Regions from separate parts of the Allobosea sp. TWI1241 genome, predicted to be linked through region 3. Evidence: riboswitches for the same ligand, from Rfam matches in the RefSeq annotation. Region 3 holds a riboswitch; each other region holds the start of a gene.

Region 1 (4,487 bases), on a different contig from region 3:
ACCAGCGCGCGATCGAAGGGGGCACCGGACTCGGTCTCGACGATCTCGGTGGTGATCTTCACCAGCGCGTCGATGTCGTTCTGGCAGAAGATCATCGCCGCCTTGGCGACCACCTCGGCCTTCTCGTCGGTCAGCAGCATGGTCGCGCCTTCCTTGCCGATGCAGCCGAGCGTTTTCGTCCGGATCAGCTCGCGCGTCTTCTCGAGCAGTTCGGCGCGCTCGGCGCGGGCGGTCTTCTCGCGCGTCTCCGCCTCGATGCGCCGGGCTTCCGCCTGGGCCGCGGCGGCGTCCCGCTCGGCCCTTTCCTTGTTGAGCCGCGCCTGGCGCTCGGCGGCGAGACGGTCGGCATTGGCGCGCGCCGCCGCGATCTGGCCGGCGAGGCGGTTGCGGACCGCCCGCTCCAGATCGTTCAGATACGGGCCGGCATAGAAGGCTTGGCCGCCGAAGCCGTAGATCGCGTCATGGGTGGAGATCATCGTCGCGACCGATTGCGAGCAGACGGACAAGGCGCGGGCGATCAGCGGCTGGAAGCTGTCGAACGCGACGGCGCCGTCGAAACCGTCGTCACGGCGCACCACAGAGGTCACGCAGTCCGTCGCGGCCCGGACATAGGGGACATGCTGCTTGCGCTTCTGGGCTTCCGTCTGCGCGAAGGACTGCGCCATGGCTGGTGAGACTGATGCAGCGAGAACCGCCAAAACAAGACGCATACGCATGACCAATCCCCCGAAGCGGGATTGTTTTACCAGTCCTTAACGCTCTGTCGAGTCGGGGCCTGTCCTTGCGTTATGGGCGCGGCTGGGCGGTGTGGAAAAGGCTCGGAAGCGCGGCGCCGGGCCATGGGCGCGATGATCCCGGCGTGGGAGGCAGAGAGGCTCCCGGCGACCGCTCTTCACCTCGTCGCCGCGCTTTCCTTCCGCCGGCGCTGACGCTACAGTCGCCGTCGGAACAGGTTCCGCCTCGAGGCGGATGAAAAGGGAACGCGGTTCGACGCCGCGGCTGCCCCCGCAACTGTGACCGGCGAGCTTCCCTCCACGAAGCCACTGGCGGCGCCTCTCGCGCCGCCGGGAAGGCGGAGACGGTAAGCGCTGACCCGGAAGCCAGGAGACCTGCCCGTTCCTGTCACCTGAGCCCGCGGCACGGGGTGTGCCAGGGTGCGGTCGTCTCCGTGACGGTGACATTCGATGAATGTTGCCGTGCCCGGAGACTGGCGGAGCCCGTTTCCCGTTCTCCCGAGCCCGGCACCGGACGCCCGAAACGCGTCCGGTCGAGCCGTGGAAGGACCGATGTCGATGGGCATCGCGAAGACAGTCGAACCGTCGCGCCGCGCCTTCACAGGCGTGCTTGCCGGCGCCCTGGTGGTCATGGCCGGGCCGGGCGCCGCCCGGCCGGCGGATGCGGCCGGGGCGCAGCGGATCGTGGTGCTCGACGCCGGGATCGCCGGCTACGCCTTCGCGCTGGAGGCGCCGGTCGTCGCCGCCGATCCCCGCTTTCCCGACGCGCGCATCAACCGCCGCACCGGCTTCCCGCCGCTGTGGAACCGGCAGGCCGCGGCACGTAAGGCCGTGGCGCTGCCGGCCGGGGCGGACGGCGTCGATCTCGCGGCGATCCGCGCGGCTGAGCCCGATCTGATCATCGCCGGCGGCCGCAATCCGGGCGGGCTGGCGAGCGCGGGGCGCGCCGCCGATCTCACCGCGATCGCGCCGACACTGGTCGTACCGGCCGACCTGCCGGGCTGGCGCGAGGAACTGGCCTTCGTCGCCGACCTGCTCGGGCGGACGGACAAGGTGCCGGCGCTGATCGCCGCCTTCGAGGCGCGCGCGGCGCAGGTCGCGGGCAAGATCGCGCTGCCGGAGGGCGAGACCGCGCTGCTGCAGGCCAATGCCGGCGGCATCCACGAGGATCCCTTCGCGATTTCTCCCACGAGCGGGCTCGGCCGGACCCTGGCCGGGCTCGGCTTCAGGCTGTTCGATGCCGCTTCCAGGGTGCAGGGCGGGACGCTCGATGCGGACGGGCGCGTGCCGGTGCCGCTGGCGGCGGTGCTCGAGGTCTTCACCGCGCCCAACCTGATCATGGTCTCAAACGGGCCGGTCAGCATGGGCCAGCTCTGCTGCGATCCCGGCTTCCGCCAGCTCGAGGCGGTGATCAGCTACCGGCGCTGGGAGCTCGATGAATCGGCGATACGCCCGGACTATCTCGCGGCGCTGCGCCTGCTCGACATGGTCGAGAGCGCCTTCGCCCGGAAGGGCTGAGCGGGCGCGGGGGCGGAGATGACGAACGTCATATGGTCGCGCAGGGCGCTGCTCGCTGGAGCGGGCGCGCTGCTGCTCGGCGCCGGGCCGCGGCGCGCGCAGGCCGCCGGGGCGTACCCGCTGCGGATCGCGCACAGCGCCGGCGAGACGCTGCTGGCGGCGGCGCCGCAACGCATCGTCGCGGTCGGCTACAGCGACGTCGCGATCTGCGCCGCGCTCGGCGTCAAGCTGGTCGGCGCGATGCGCTACGGCGCCGGGGCTGACGGTCACAATTTCCCCTGGGTCCAGCCGCTTTTGCCGCAGGAGATCGCCTGCGTCCCGGCCGGCCGGGTCGATCTCGACCTGCTCGCCGAGCTGGAGCCCGATCTCATCCTCGCGGCCACGGCCTATCACAGCTATGGCGACCATTATGCGCAGTTGGCGCGGATCGCACCGACGCTGGTCAGCCGCGGCCGCAACCTGCGCGATCCCTATGGCGATCTCACCCGGCTGATCGGCCGGCTCGCCGGGGCGCCGGCGCAGGCGGCGGAGACGCTTGTCGCCCAGACGGATGCCGCGATCGCCGCCTTCGCCGCGCGCCATGCCGGCTGGCGCGGCCGCAGTGTCGCCTATGCGCAGGTCACCGCGACCTCCTTCCATCCCATCGTCGACGAGACCGCCCCGGCGCTCGACCTGTTCCGGCGCATCGGCCTGCGCCCGGTGACGGCGGGGGCAGGGGCGTTCGACTGCAACGGCTCGCATCCGCGCCCGCTGGCCGAACTGCGCGGCATCGGCGGCGCGGGCCTCGCGCTGCTGGCGCCGATCGGCAAGGCGGCCTCGGTGCGGGAGCTGCTGGCGCCGCTGCCTGGTGCCGTGGCGCTGCCGGTCGTCGCCCATGGCCGGGCGCATCTCGTCGATACGCATCTCTACGACGCGCTCGTCGCGCCCAACCCCGCCAACATCCCCTTCATCCTGGCCCGGCTCGACGCGATCCTGGCCGCCACGCCTCGCTCCTGAGCAGAAAGGCTTCGTCATGAGACTGGCTTCATTCCTCGCCGCCGCCACCCTCGCGCTCGGCGCCTCCGGGGCGCTCGCCGCCGGCAAGACGCAGTATCCGCTGACGCTGGAGAATTGCGGCCGGCAGATCACCTTCGACAAGGCGCCGGAAAAGGCGGTCTCCATCGGCCAGAACTCGAGCGAAATCCTGCTTTCGCTCGGCCTCGCCGACCGGCTGGCCGCGACCGCGGTCTGGGTCGGCCCGGTGCTGGAGAACCTCAAGGCGGCCAATGCGGGCGTGCCGCGCATCTCCAACAACCAGCCGAGCTTCGAGGCGGTGGTGAAGACCGATCCCGACCTCGTCGCCGCGCAATTCGTCTTCGACGTCGGGCCCAACGGTGTCGTCGGCAAGCGCGAGCAGTTCGAGGAGCTCGGGATCGCGACCTATATCTCGCCGGGCGACTGTATCGCCAAGGACAATTCCATGCGCGACGGCGCGCGCACGAAGCTGTTTTCGATGGACCTGATCTACCAGGAGATCGCCGAGCTGGCGCAGATCTTCGACGTGCAGGAGCGCGGCGAAGCCTTCATCGCCGAGCTGAAGCAGCGCGAGGCCAAGGCGGTGGCCTCGGTGGCGGGCGGCAAGGCGAAGGACGTCTCGCTGCTCTACTGGTTCTCGTCCTCGCAGCTCAACGGTGACGCCTGGGTCGCCGGCAAGTTCGGTGCGCCGGGCTACATCACGCAGGTGCTCGGCGCCCGCAACGCCGTCGAGAGCGGCGAGGAGTGGCCGGCGGTGAGCTGGGAATCGATCGTCGGGCGCAATCCGACCGTGATCGTCGTCGGCACCATGGACCGCCGCAAGTTTCCGGCCGATGATCCGAAGGTGAAGATCGACTTCATGGAGAAGGATCCGGTGGTCAGCCAGATCGACGCGGTGAAGAAGAAGCGCTTCATCGAGCTCAGCGCCCAGGCGATGAACCCGACCATCCGCACCATCGACGGCATCGAGACGGTCGCGGCCGGCCTCAAGCGCCTCCAACTGGTCGATTGAGCCCCGCATGACCCGGCGCCTCGGCGGGTGGGGCCCGCGTGCCCTGTTCGCCCTGGCCGGCCTGGCCGTGCTGCTCGCCGCGATCGCGCTGGCGGTGTCGATCGGCGAGATCGCGATCCCGCCGGCGACGACCTTCAAGACCCTCGCCAACCGCCTGTTCGGCGCGGGCTACGAGGTCGGCCGGGTGCAGGCCGGCGTCGTCTGGGAAT
Region 2 (4,487 bases), on a different contig from region 3:
CCGTGGCTCGACGGCCCGCGCCGCGAGACCGCGATGCGCGCCATCGTGGATGCGCTTCGCCGGCAGGCGGCCGCGGAGGGCGCGCAGCTGGTCGCCTTCAAGGATCTCGCCCCGGCCGACGATGCGCTGGTCGCGCCGTGCCTCTCGCGGGAGGGGTTCGCCCGCATCGGCAGCCTTCCGGTCGCCATCCTCGACCTGCCCTATGCCGATGAGGACGGCTATCTCGCATCGCTGTCGGCCGCGACACGCAAGGACATCCGGCGGAAACTGGCCAGAGCGCAGGCGGTCCGGATCGAGCACCGCAGCGACATCACGGGACTGGAAGAGCTCATCGCGGAGCTGTACGAATCGACCCGGCGCCGCAGCGGCCTGGATTACGGCGAGCTGGAAGTCCTGCCGCCCGGCTACTTCGCGGCGGTGTCGCGTGCCCTCGGCGAGAGGGCCGTCTTCGCGCTGTACTGGATCGGCGACGAACTCGCCGCCTTCAACCTGCTGCTGATCGAGCCAGGCCGCGTCATCGATAAGTTCCTGGGCATGCGTTACCCGCTGGCGCGCGAGCACAATCTCTATGCGGTCAGCTGGATGGCGAATGTCCGCTTCTGCCTGTCGCGCGGGATCGTCTCGCTGCAGAGCGGGCAGACCGCCTACGCCTCGAAACTGCGCTTCGGCAGCCGGCTGGTGCCGACCCGGCTTCATGTCCTCCATCGCAGCAAGCTTCTGCAGTGGGGGCTGCGTCGCATCGCCTCGACCGTGTCGTTCGACCGGTTCGATCCGGATCTGGCCCGCTTGCCGGCGGCGCGATAGCCGCCGGCGCTGGCGGCATCGATCCGGGCGAGCCATGCGGGCGCGGCGCACTGCACTGGGCGGGCCGAGCGATGACACCAGGTGACGGCGCTGCGTCTCGTAACGGTCCGGCGTGCTCCGGCATGACCCGGCTTCATCCGCCGGGGGCGCGTAGCGGGGCGATCGACAGAGGAGAACGGCTTGAGTCCGCCGATGCCACCGCAACGTTGTTCGATCGCGCCGTCCGCGTTTGACGCTGCCTCATTTTCGCCCTATCCCTGGCCGCGACGGTTCCCTTAGGGGATCAAAAGGGAACGCAGTGCGGATGGCTCCGCCATTCTATGCTGCGGCTGCCCCCGCAACTGTAAGCGGCGAGCCTCGTCGCCACGCGCCACTGGGACCTTGGGCCTGGGAAGGCGGTGACGGGGCAGCGACCCGCGAGCCAGGAGACCTGCCGTCAGTCGTGGTCACACGCGAACACGTTCGGACGGGGTGTTTCGATCGCTGCTCGACTGTCTGCTCCTGCACGGGAGCGAACGGGAGATCGCGTTCGCGGTGACGTGCCACAGACGTCAACGCCCGAGGTCTCATCGTGAGCCGTCTTCCGCAAGCCGCCCGACGCCATGCGTCGATTTCCTCCATTTCGAGCCTCGCCCTCGCCATGGCGCTGATCGCCGGCGCCGCCCAGGCGCAGGCGCCTGCCGAGGCGATCGCCCTCGACCAGATCGTGGTCAGCGCCACGGGAACGCCGACGCCGGCGCGCGAGGTGGCGAGCTCCGTGACCGTCGTCACCGCCGGCGAGATCGAGCAGCGGCAGCGCCGCACCCTGCCGGACGCGCTCGCCACCGTGCCGGGGCTGAACGTCGTGCAGACCGGCGGGCCCGGCGGCCAGACTTCGGTCTTCATGCGCGGCACCAACTCCAACCACGTCAAGGTGCTGATCGACGGCATCGAGGCCAACGACCCGTCGACGCCGAACCGCTCCTTCGACTTCGGCTCGATGCTGACCGACGACATCGCGCGCATCGAGGTGCTGCGCGGGCCGCAGAGCGGGCTCTACGGCGCCAATGCGCTCGGCGGCGTCATCGCGATCACCACCAAGCGCGGCGAGGGGCCGCCGCGGATGACCGCCCGCGTCGAGGCCGGCTCGCACGGCACCTTCAACCAGACGGCCGGGTTCAGCGGCGGCGACGACCGCTTCGACTACGCCTTCAACGTCTCGCATATGCGCTCGGATTCGACGGATTCCGTGCCGTCCGGCCTGGTGCCGCCCGGCGTGCGCGTCCGGCCCAACGCCTATGACGCCTATTCCTATTCGGCGCGCCTCGGCGTGGCGCTCGGCGATACCGTTCGCCTGAACTGGGTCGGCCGCTACACCGACGGCCAGTTCCGCTCGCCCTACGATGCGGGCTTCCCCAGCCGCCCGACCGGTCTGCGCGCGCTCAACAACTACGCGCAGGGCTTCACCCGCGGCGAGGTCGTCTGGGATCCGCTGGCGGGTCGCGCCGTCAGCCGGTTCGGCGTCTCCTATTCCCGCCAGGATCGCTCCAACCGCTCGCCGACGGTGTTCGGCAATCTCGGCATGCCCACCGAGAATCTGGGCGAGCGGATCAAGCTGGACTGGCGCGGCGATCTCGAACTCGCCAAGGGCCACGTCCTGACCGGCGGGCTTCAATATGAGCGGGAGCGGATCGAGACGACGACCCTGACCGCCTCGAACGGCAACAAGGCCGCCTTCCTCGAATATCAGGGCAATCTCGCCGATCGCTTCTTCGTCGCGGCCAATATCCGCCACGACCATGACGACAGCTATGGCGGCCACACCACCTACCGCATCGCGCCGGCCTATATCGTGCCGGAGACGCAGACCAAGCTGAAGGCGAGCTACGGCACAGGCTTCAAGGCGCCGACGCTGAGCGAGCTCTTCGTCGACTACCGCCCGGGCTTCAACTTCTACGGCAACCCGAACCTCAAGCCGGAGGAGAGTCGCGGCTGGGATGTCGGCTTCGAGCAGCCGCTGCTCGACAAGCGCCTGCAGGTCGGCGCGACCTGGTTCCGCAACGACATCGACAACCTGATCGTCACCAACGCGGCCGGCACGTCCTACGCCAATGTCGGCAAGGCGCGGACGCAGGGCGTCGAAGCCTTCGCCGCGCTCGATATCTCGCCGGAGCTGAAGCTTCGGGCCGACTATACCTTCACCCTCGCCAAGGACGAGACGGCACGGCAGGAGCTGCTGCGCCGCCCGCGCCACAAGGCCAGCGGCACCGTCAGCTGGACGCCGATCGACAGGCTGAGCCTGTCGGCCACCGTGATCTATGTCGGCCCCTGGGTCGACGGGAACCGCGACTTCTCGGTCAGGCGGCTGCGGGCCAAGGGCGCTACCCTGGTCAACCTCGCCGCCGAGTACAAGGCGACCGACCGGCTCACCGTCTTCGGCCGCGTCGACAACCTCTTCGACAAGAGCTGGCAGAACCCGGTCGGCTTCCTGGTGCCGGGCCTCGGCGCCTATGCCGGGCTCAAGGTGGCGCTCGGCGGATGAGGGGGCCGCGCGCCGGGCTTGGCCGTCGCCTCCTCGCCGCGCTCCTGGCGGCGGGGTTCGCCTGCGCCGTCGCGCCGGCGGCGGCGCGGCCGGCGCGCATCGTCTCGCTCAACATGTGCACGGACGAGCTGGTGCTGCGCCTCGCCGATCCCGGCGCGATCGCCTCCGTGACCTGGCTCTCGCAGGATCCACGCAACGCCAACATGGCGGAGCTGGCGCGCCGCGTGCCGGCCAATCAGGGCCTGGTCGAGCAGGTGCTGGCCGCCCGGCCGGACCTCGTCGTCGCCGGCAGCTACACCACCCGCGCGACGGTCTCGCTGCTCCGGCGGGTCGGGCGGCCGGCACATGAGTTCGGCGTGCCGCGCAACCTCGCCGAGATGCGCGCCCAGATCCGCGAGATGGCGGCGCTGCTCGACGAGGAGGCACGCGGCGAGGCGCTGATCGCCGGGATCGACGCGCGGCTCGACGCACTGGAGGCAAGGCGCCCGGCGCGGCCGCTGCGCGCGATCGTGCTGCGGCCGAACGGGTTCGCCGTCGGCCGCGGCTCGCTGGTCGACGAGATCCTGACCCGCGCCGGGCTGGTCAACATCGCCGCCGAGCTCGGCATCGAGAGCTACGGGCAGATCGCGCTGGAGACGGTGGCGCTCGCCCGGGCCGAGGTTCTGATCCTCAACGACACGCCGGACGGCCCGCCCTCGCTCGCCCATGAGGTGCTGCATCATCCCGTCATAGCGCGGCTGTCGGACCGCCTGCGGCTGGTTACGCTGCCCTCGCGCCTGTGGACCTGCGCCGGCCCGAGCGTCGTCGACGCCATCGAACACCTGGTCGAAACCCTGGAGCCCGCACGATGACCCCTGTCGGCCATGACGGCCTGCGGCCCGCCGTGCTGCTGCCGGCGCTCACTGTCCTCACTCTGGCGATGCTCGCTGTGTCGCTGGCGGTGGGCTACGAGCCGCTCGATCTCGGCCAGGCCGTCGCCGATCTCGCCGCGGGACGCGCCACCCTCCCGGCGCTGGTCCTGGTGGAGCTGCGCCTGCCGCGCGCGCTGCTCGGCGGGCTGGTCGGCTTCAGCCTCGGCATGGCGGGGGCGGCGATGCAGGGCATGATGCGCAACCCGCTGGCCGAGCCGGGCGTGGTCGGCATCTCCAGCGCCGCGGCCTTC
Region 3 (4,487 bases):
CGTCGGGATTGTTCGGATTGACCACCACGACCACGTCGGCCTCGCCGGCCTGCGACAGCGCGGCGATCTCGCGCAGCCGCGCCCCGGCCTTGCGCCAGCTCAGCGCGTGCTCGCCATAGGTCGGGCCGAGCACCGCGACATCCGGCGAGGGCCTGTTGGCCAGCAGCCGCGGCAGCAGCTCGATCAGGATCTGGGTGCCGGGCGCCGCCAGCACCGCGTCGCCGGCGCGGATGCGATAGGCGGCACGGGCCGCCTCCAGCAGGCGCGCCTCGTCCTGCGCGCCCGGCAGGCGCTGCCACAGGCTTAACGGCACCGCCGGAAGCGGATAGGGAACGGGATTGATCCCGGTCGAGAGATCGATCCAGGGCTCGGGCGCCTGTCCGAACAGCGTCCGGGCCGTGGCGAGATCCCCGCCATGCCAGATCCCGTCAGCCGCGTCCTTGCCATCCGTCATGATCGTCCCCGACAGCCTGCCACTTCTGATCGCCGCGCTGCTGCTCGAAGCGGCGCTCGGCTATCCGGCGCGCTTGTACGCGTGGATCGGCCATCCCGTCACCTGGATCGGTCGTCTCATCCGGGCGCTCGACCGCGGGCTGAACCGCGAGCGCGACGGCTTCGCCAGACGCCGTCTCGCCGGCGTCGCGGCGCTGGCGATCCTGCTGGCGGCGACGCTGTCGGCTGCGTTCGCCCTGATCTGGCTCTGCCGGCTCGCGGGTCCGGCTACGCTGCTGCCGCTGGCCCTGCTCGCCTCGACGCTGCTGGCCCAGCGCAGCCTGCACGAGCACGTCGCCGCCGTGGCGGAGGGGCTGGAACGCAACGGCCTCACCGGCGGGCGCGCGGCGGTGGCGATGATCGTCGGGCGCGATCCGCAGAGCCTGGACGAGGCGGGCGTCGCCCGCGCGGCGATCGAGAGCCTGGCCGAGAACTTCTCCGACGGCATCGTCGCGCCGGCCTTCTGGCTCGGTGCGCTCGGCCTGCCGGGCATCGCCGCCTACAAGGCGATCAACACCGCCGATTCGATGATCGGGCACCGGACGCCGCGGCATCTCGCCTTCGGCTGGGCCGCCGCCCGCCTCGACGATCTCGTCAACCTGCCGGCCTCGCGGCTGACGGCGCTGCTCCTCGTCGCGGCCGCGGCCTTTGACAGCCCGCGCCAGGCCTCGGCGGCGTGGCGGGCGGTGCGCCGCGATGCGCGCAGCCATCGCTCGCCCAATGCCGGCTGGCCGGAGGCGGCGATGGCAGGCGCGCTCGGCCTGCGTCTCGCCGGGCCGCGCGTCTATGGCACGGTCAGGGTCGAGGATGGCTGGATGGGCGACGGGCGGGCGGAGGCCGGCGCGGCCGACATCCGCCGGGCGCTCGCCCTCTATCGCCGCGCCTGCCTGCTGCTCTGGGGCCTCGCGGCGAGCGGCGCCGGCCTCGTGCTGCTCGCCTAAGGCGGCGCGCCGTCAGAACTCGATGCCGGCCTGAGCCTTCACGCCGGCGGCGAAATGGTGCTTCACCAGCGTCATCTCGGTGACGAGATCGGCCGCCTCGATCAGCTCGGGCTTGGCGTTGCGCCCGGTGACCACGACGTGCAGGTCCGGCCGGCGCGCACGCAGGGTGGCGACGACCTCGGCCAGCGGCAGGTAGTCGTAGCGCAGCGCGATATTGAGCTCGTCGAGCACCAGCAGGCGAATGCTCTCATCGGCCATAAGCGCCTTCGCCATCTCGAAGGCGCGGGTCGCGGCCGCGATGTCGCGCGCCTTGTCCTGCGTCTCCCAGGTGAAGCCCTCGCCCATGCTGTGCCAGGCGATCCGGTCGCCGAAGGCGTCGAGCGCCTTGCGCTCCCCGGTCTCCCAGGCGCCCTTGATGAACTGCACCACGCCGACGCGCCAGCCATGGCCGAGCGCCCGCAGCATCAGCCCGAAGGCCGCGGTGGACTTGCCCTTGCCGGGACCGGTGTTGACGATGAGCAGGCCCTTCTCGATCGTCTTGCCGGCGATCTCGGCGTCCTGCACTGCCTTGCGCTTTTCCATCTTCGCCTTGTGGCGCGCGGCCTCCTCGGCTGCGATCGTCATCGCCCGTCTCCCGTCACTTCACCGTCATCGGCAATCCGGCGACCATGAAGACCACGCTGTCGGCCTGCGCGGCAAGGCGCTGGTGCAGCCGGCCGGCCTCGTCGCGGAAACGGCGGGCGAGCGCGTTCTCCGGCACGATGCCGAGCCCGACCTCGTTGGACACCAGGACAAGCGGCGCCTCGACCTGGCGGCAGGCGGCGAGCAGTTCGCCGGTCGCGACCGCCACGTCACGCTCGCCGAGGATGAGATTGGTCAGCCAGAGCGTCAGGCAGTCGACCAGCACGGGCTGGCCGGGGTTCACGTTCCGCAACGCCTCCGGCAGGGCCAGCGGTGCCTCGACCGTCCGCCAGCCGGCCGGGCGGCGGGCGCGGTGCTCGGCGATGCGGCGGCGCATCTCGTCGTCATAGGCCTGCGCCGTGGCGACATAGGTCCAGGGCGCCGGGAAGGCCTCGACCAGCGCTTCGGCATGGCGGCTCTTGCCGGAACGGGCTCCGCCGAGGACGAGGGTGAGGCTTCTCGGGATCATCGGGTGCGCTCTCCGCGTCTGGCGACCCTTGGCCGCGGCGGTCGCTGCATTGCACAGCCTGCCGGCTGTGGCTAATGTTCATCCGCGACGGTGCCTCGGAGACGAGGTGAAAAGGGAACGCGGTGAAACGCCGCGGCTGCCCCCGCAACTGTAAGCGGCGAGGTTTGCGCCAGCGGCCACCGGGGGGACCGGGAAGGCGGCGCAGACCGGCGACCCGCGAGCCAGGAGACCTGCCGTCGCTCGATGTCGCCAACAGGCTGCCGGTGGGGTGGCCGGGAGAAACGATCATGACCATGACGGCCGTCGCCACCCGAACGCATGCCGCCTTGCGGCCGACGGCGCGCGTCATCGCGCCGCATCCGGCCCGGTGAGCGGCCAGCGCGCCCGCAGCGACCTCACGCCCATGACCGACCTCACCGCCCCAGCGGCCGTCACGCCCGCCGGCTGCACCCTGCATGTCTGCACGACCTGCCGGCGCCCGCGGCCCGACCTCGCCGAGGGCTACGACCAGCCCGGCATCGCGCTGGCGCAAAGCCTCGACGAGCGCCTCGCCGGCAGCGGGATTCCCGTCGTGCCGGTCGAATGCCTCTCCGTCTGCAAGCGGCCCTGCACGGTCGCGCTCGTGGCGGAAGGCAAGTGGACCTATGTGATCGGCGATCTCGACCGCGCCGAGCATGTCGAGGACATCGCCGACGCCGCCTTGCGCTATGCGGCGAGCCAGGACGGCATCGTGCCCTGGCGCGAGCGGCCGGTCTGCATCCGCAAGGGCGTGGTGGCGCGCGTGCCGCCGCTCAGGAGCCGGCGCGCGCACCGGACCGCCCGCCAATTCCTCCCGCTTTTCATCTGACCGACGCCTTTTGCAAGGCGCCCCTGCCCATCGGGCCAGATCAAGGATTTCGCAGCATGACCACCGCCTCCCAGACCTCCCTCGGCAAGGTGCCCTGCACCATCGTCACCGGCTTCCTCGGGGCCGGAAAGACCACGCTGGTGCGCCATCTTCTGGAGAATGCCGGCGGCAAGCGCCTCGCCGTGCTGGTCAACGAGTTCGGCGATCTCGGCTTCGACGGCTCGTTCATCGCCGGCTGCGGCATCGAAGGCTGCACCGCCGAGGACATCGTCGAGCTGCCGAACGGCTGCATCTGCTGCACGGTCGCCGACGATTTCGTGCCGGCGCTGGAAAAGCTGCTCGACCGCCCGAACCCGCCGCAGCACATCCTGATCGAGACTTCGGGCCTCGCCCTGCCGAAGCCGCTGGTCAGCGCCTTCAACTGGCCCGCGATCCGCGCTCGCGTCACCGTCGACGGGGTGATCGCCGTGGTCGACGGCCCCGCGGTCGCCGAGGGCCAGTTCGCCGACGATCCGGAGGCGCTGAAGGCCCAGGCCGCCAAGGACCAGGCGGTCGATCACGACAACCCGCTGGAGGAGGTGTTCGAGGACCAGATCCTCTGCGCCGACCTGATCCTGCTCAACAAGAGCGACCTGATCGACGCCGCCGGGCGCGAGAAGGTCAAGGCCGAAATCGCCGCGCATCTGCCCAAGGCGATCAAGATCGTCGAGACCGCCCATGGCAAGGTCGAGCCGGCGCTGATCATCGGGCTGGGCGCGGCGGCGGAAGCCGATCTCGCCGGCCGCCCCTCGCATCACGGCGAAGGCGAGGATCACGACCATGACGATTTCGATAGCGTCGCCCTGCCCCTGCCGCCGGCCGCGACGCCGGAGGAACTGACCGCCCGCATCGCCCGGGCGGCGGAGGCCGAGGGCGTGCTGCGGGTGAAGGGCTTCGCCGCCATCCCCGGCAAGCCGATGCGCCTCGTCGTGCAGGGCGTCGGCCGCCGCGTCGGCCATCATTACGACCGGCCCTGGGGCGCCGACGAGGCGCGCGACGGCCGCCTGGTGGTGATCGG
Region 4 (4,487 bases), on a different contig from region 3:
CGCGTTGTCGCGGAACCCGGTCGCCGGCTGGCGGAGGCATTTCTCGGTGAGCTTGCCCACCGTCTTCGGGTTGAACAGGCCGCCGGCCGAAATCTCGGCCTCGCCCATGGCGGCGCGCAGATAGGCGGCCTCGGGCGCGACGAAGGAGGCGCTGTCGGGCGCGCGATAGGGCTGCTTGGTGCGCCGGGCGATCGTCTCCGGCAAGAGGTCGGCGGTGGCCTCGCGCAGGATGTGCTTCTCGACCAGCCCCTTGAGCTTCATCTCCGGCGGCAGGCTCGCGGCGAACTCGACCAGGCGATGGTCGAGGAAGGGGAAGCGGCCCTCGATGCCATGGGCCATCGCCATGCGGTCGCCCTGGCTGGAGAGGATGTAGCCCGGCAGCAGGAAGCGCGCCTCGAGATATTGCGCCTGGTGCAGCGGATGCCAGCGCGGGAAGGCCTCGGGCAGGCGCGAGGCCATCTCGGCGGCGGCATCGTAGCCGCCGAGCGTGGCGCGCAGGTCGCCGGAGAAGAACAGCTTGGTCGCCGCCGTGCCGTCGAGCCGCGGCCGGTGCGAATAGAGCGGATCGTCGAGCGCATGGCCGCTCGCGCCGAAGAAGGAGGCGAGATAGTCGGCCGATTGCTGCTGCAGCCCCGGCAGATAGGGGTAGAGCTTGCGGAAGAGATGCGGGCGGATGCGCGAGCCCGGCTGGCGCGCGCAGAAGCGGCGCACCCGCGACTCCTTGAAGATGTCGTAGCCGGCGAATACCTCGTCTGCCCCCTCGCCGGTGAGCACGACCTTGAGGCCCTGCTCGCGCACCAGCCCGGCCAGCGCGTAGAGCGGGGCGGGGGCGGTGCGCAGAATCGGCCGCTCGGTATGGCGGATCACCTCGGGGAAGACCGAGGCGATGGTGCCCGGCCCGCAGGCGACGGTGGCGTGGCGGGTGCCGAGCGCGCGGGCCATCTCCAGCTGGAAGGCGCTCTCGTCGTGCTCGGCGCTGTCGAAGGTCACCGAGAAGGTGCGCAGATTGCCCGGCACCATCCGGGCGGCCAGCGCCGAGGTGATCGAGGAATCGAGCCCGCCGGAGAGATAGGCGCCGACCGGCACGTCGGCGCGCATGCGCAGCCGCGTGGCGTCGGTGAGGAGTTCGCGCAGCGCCTCGGCCGCCTCGGCCTCGCTGGTCCAGCGCGAGGGGGCGCCGGCGTCCGGATAGTCCAGGCTCCAATAGGGCCGGGTCGAGACCTCGCCATTCTCGACGATCATCAGGCTGGCCGGCTCCAGCTCGAAGATGTCCACGAAGGCGGTGCGCGGCGCGATCGGCGCCCAGAGGGTGAAGATCTGGTCGAGCGCGACCGGGTCGATGCGGGCGACGACGCCCGGCACCTGCAGCAGCGCCTTGACCTCGGAGGCGAAGTAGAGCGTCCCGCCCTGGCGCGTGTAGAACAGCGGGCGCACGCCCATGCGGTCGCGGGCGATCAGCATGCGCCGGCGACGCGCATCCCAGAGCGCGAAGGCGAAGTCGCCATTGAGCTGCGACAGGCAGGCGTCGCCCATCTCGTCGTAGAGATGCAGGATGACCTCGGTGTCGCTCGCCGTGCGGAAGCGCCGCCCCTTGGCCTTCAGCTGCTCGCGCAGCTCGACGTAATTGAAGATCTCGCCGTTGAAGGCGATGGTCAGCGCGCCGCTCTCGTCGGACATGGGCTGCTGGCCGTCGCCGAGCCCGACGATCGACAGGCGCACATGGCCGAGGCCGACGCCCTCGCCGGTGAAGACGCCGCGCTCGTCCGGGCCGCGATGGGCGATCGCCGCCGCCATCCGTTCGAGGAGCGCCGCCCCGTCACGGGCAGCGCCGACATAGCCGCCAAATCCACACATCTCAGGGTTTGCTTTCGAGCCCGCCAGACCTTGCGTCACCCTAGCCGAGCGGTGCAACCCATATGTTAACGGGCCCGGCCATCGTCGCCTGATGGTAAATGGACCACGCTGCGATTGCGCGAGCGGCGCCTGCCCGGCAGCGGCTCGCGAACCGTCCACAGCCTCCCGCCGCCGCGCAGCGAGCGATTGACAGGGAAGGGGATGGAGATACTAGATATAGGTGTCGATGGTCTCTCGAATCGCAAGATCGGGAGCTAAGAGGGAAGCCGGTGCGAAGCCGGCGCTGCCCCCGCAACTGTCAGCGGCGAGTGTCGAGCCACTATCATGTCACTGAGGCCGCGAGGCCTTGGGAAGACGGGGCCCGACGCGACGACCCGCGAGCCAGGAGACCTGCCAGCGACCTGAGTTTACGTCCTCGGGCGGGGTGTCCCGGTGGTGCGCTGGCAGGTCGCGGGCCTCGATGGGCCGACATGCGCCCTCTCCATGCCTCCGCTCGGCCTTTCCGACCCTCAATCTTGGGGTTGATTGCCGATGTCTCTTTCTCTCGACGCCGAGCGGCCCGCCGCTTCGCCGCCCGCCACCGCCCCGGTGCCGCTTGCCGCACAGGGTGTGCGCGAGCCCGGCTACCAGGTCATCCGCCGCAGCGGCGGGGTGACGCCCTTCGACCCGGCCAAGATCACGCTGGCGCTGACCAAGGCATTCCTCGCGGTCGAGGGGTCCAACGCTGCCGCCTCGCGGCGCATCCACGACGTCGTCGCCGAGCTGACCGAGCAGGTGGTCTCCGGCCTGACCCGCCGGGCCGCCGAGGGCCGCACCTTCCATATCGAGGACGTGCAGGACCAGGTCGAGCTGGCGCTGATGCGCGGCGGGCATCACAAGGTCGCCCGCGCCTATGTGCTCTATCGCGAGGAGCGGGCGCAGGAGCGCGCCAGGGCACAGGCCGAGGCGAAGCCGGCGGCGCAGGCCGCCCCGACGCTGCGCATGACGCTCGCGGACGGCACGCTGGTGCCGCTCGACGTCGCGCGCCTCGACAAGGTGGTGCGCGAGGCCTGCGCCGGGCTGGACGGGGTATCGGCCGAGCCGGTGCTGAGCGAGGCGCGCCGCAACCTCTATGACGGCATCTCGCTCGACGAACTGGCGCTGGCGCCGATCCTCGCGGCGCGGACGCTGATCGAAGCTGAGCCGAACTATGCGAAGGTCTCGGCGCGGCTGCTGCTCGACAAGCTGCGGCGCGAGGCGCTGAGCTTCGTGCACGGCCGGCCCGAGCAGGCGACGCAGGGCGAGATGGCCGGGCGCTATGGCGATTACTTCGCCGGCTATCTCAAGGTCGGTATCGCCAACGAGCTGATCGATCCCGAGCTCGGCCGCTTCGACCTCGCCCGCATCGCGGCGGCGCTGAAGCCGGAGCGCGATCTCCAGTTCGACTATCTCGGCTTCCAGACGCTCTACGACCGCTATTTCCTGCATGTCCGGGGCAATCGCTTCGAGCTGCCGCAGGCCTTCTTCATGCGCGTCGCCATGGGGCTGGCGCTGCGCGAGATCGACCGCGAGGCGCGGGCGATCGAATTCTACGATCTGCTGTCCTCCTTCGATTTCATGGCCTCGACGCCGACGCTGTTCAATTCCGGCACGCTGCGCCCGCAGCTTTCCTCCTGCTTCCTGACCACCGTCGCCGACGATCTCGACGGCATATTCAAGGCGGTGAAGGACAATGCGCTGCTGGCGAAGTATTCCGGCGGGCTCGGCAATGACTGGACGCCGGTCAGGGGCCTCGGCGCCCATATCAAGGGCACCAATGGCGAGAGCCAGGGCGTGGTGCCGTTCCTGAAGGTCGCCAACGACACGGCGATCGCGGTCAACCAGGGCGGCAAGAGGAAGGGCGCGGTCTGCGCCTATCTCGAAACCTGGCATGTCGACATCGAGGAGTTCCTCGACCTCAGGAAGAACACCGGCGACGAGCGCCGCCGCACCCACGACATGAACACGGCGAACTGGATCCCCGACCTGTTCATGCAGCGGGTGGAGGCCGGCGCCGACTGGACGCTGTTCTCGCCCGACGAGGTGCCGGAGCTGCACGACCTCTACGGCAAGCCGTTCAAGGCGGCCTACGAGACCTATGAGGCGAAGGCCGCCGCCGGCCAGGTCAAGGTGTTCAAGCGCATCAAGGCGGTCGATCTCTGGCGCAAGATGCTGACCATGCTGTTCGAGACCGGCCATCCCTGGATCACCTTCAAGGACGCCTGCAATCTGCGCTCGCCGCAGCAGCATGCCGGGGTGGTGCATTCCTCGAATCTCTGCACCGAGATCACGCTGAATACCTCGGCCGACGAGGTCGCGGTCTGCAATCTCGGCTCGGTCAATCTCGCGGCGCATGTGACGGCGGAAGGGCTCGATCAGGCCCGGCTGGCGCGCACCGTGACGACCGCGATGCGGATGCTCGACAATGTCGTCGACATCAACTTCTACACCATCCCCGAGGCGCGCCGCTCGAACCTGCGCCATCGCCCGGTCGGCCTCGGCATCATGGGCTTCCAGGACGCACTCCAGACCCTGCGCTTGCCGACGGCATCCGAAGAGGCAGTGGCCTTCGCCGACACGTCCATGGAGGCGGTGAGCTTCCACGCGATCTCGGC

Evidence for each region. A riboswitch is a leader RNA that binds a small molecule or an ion and turns the genes downstream of it on or off. The one in region 3 is predicted to bind cobalamin.
Region 1: it holds a riboswitch for cobalamin, as region 3 does, so the genes downstream of both, ABE438_RS16230 (ABC transporter substrate-binding protein) here and ABE438_RS10840 (DUF1636 domain-containing protein) in region 3, are expected to answer to the same signal.
Region 2: it holds a riboswitch for cobalamin, as region 3 does, so the genes downstream of both, ABE438_RS18120 (TonB-dependent receptor plug domain-containing protein) here and ABE438_RS10840 (DUF1636 domain-containing protein) in region 3, are expected to answer to the same signal.
Region 4: it holds a riboswitch for cobalamin, as region 3 does, so the genes downstream of both, ABE438_RS10640 (ribonucleoside-diphosphate reductase subunit alpha) here and ABE438_RS10840 (DUF1636 domain-containing protein) in region 3, are expected to answer to the same signal.

The regions. Positions count from the first base shown of each region.
Region 1 covers NZ_JBDJKW010000013.1:81,854-86,340, forward strand. The annotation lists gene ABE438_RS16225 (hypothetical protein) at 1-665, opposite strand, end outside; cobalamin riboswitch at 934-1,131, shown strand; gene ABE438_RS16230 (ABC transporter substrate-binding protein) at 1,293-2,252, shown strand; gene ABE438_RS16235 (ABC transporter substrate-binding protein) at 2,271-3,248, shown strand; gene ABE438_RS16240 (ABC transporter substrate-binding protein) at 3,271-4,278, shown strand; gene ABE438_RS16245 (FecCD family ABC transporter permease) at 4,286-4,487, shown strand, end outside.
Region 2 covers NZ_JBDJKW010000017.1:75,563-80,049, forward strand. The annotation lists gene ABE438_RS18115 (GNAT family N-acetyltransferase) at 1-804, shown strand, start outside; cobalamin riboswitch at 1,055-1,256, shown strand; gene ABE438_RS18120 (TonB-dependent receptor plug domain-containing protein) at 1,376-3,325, shown strand; gene ABE438_RS18125 (ABC transporter substrate-binding protein) at 3,322-4,176, shown strand; gene ABE438_RS18130 (FecCD family ABC transporter permease) at 4,173-4,487, shown strand, end outside.
Region 3 covers NZ_JBDJKW010000007.1:13,941-18,427, reverse strand. The annotation lists gene cobD (threonine-phosphate decarboxylase CobD) at 1-454, opposite strand, end outside; gene cbiB (adenosylcobinamide-phosphate synthase CbiB) at 453-1,433, shown strand; gene cobO (cob(I)yrinic acid a,c-diamide adenosyltransferase) at 1,446-2,057, opposite strand; gene cobU (bifunctional adenosylcobinamide kinase/adenosylcobinamide-phosphate guanylyltransferase) at 2,071-2,583, opposite strand; cobalamin riboswitch at 2,655-2,836, shown strand; gene ABE438_RS10840 (DUF1636 domain-containing protein) at 2,987-3,430, shown strand; gene cobW (cobalamin biosynthesis protein CobW) at 3,487-4,487, shown strand, end outside.
Region 4 covers NZ_JBDJKW010000006.1:234,635-239,121, reverse strand. The annotation lists gene asnB (asparagine synthase (glutamine-hydrolyzing)) at 1-1,854, opposite strand, end outside; cobalamin riboswitch at 2,065-2,266, shown strand; gene ABE438_RS10640 (ribonucleoside-diphosphate reductase subunit alpha) at 2,386-4,487, shown strand, end outside.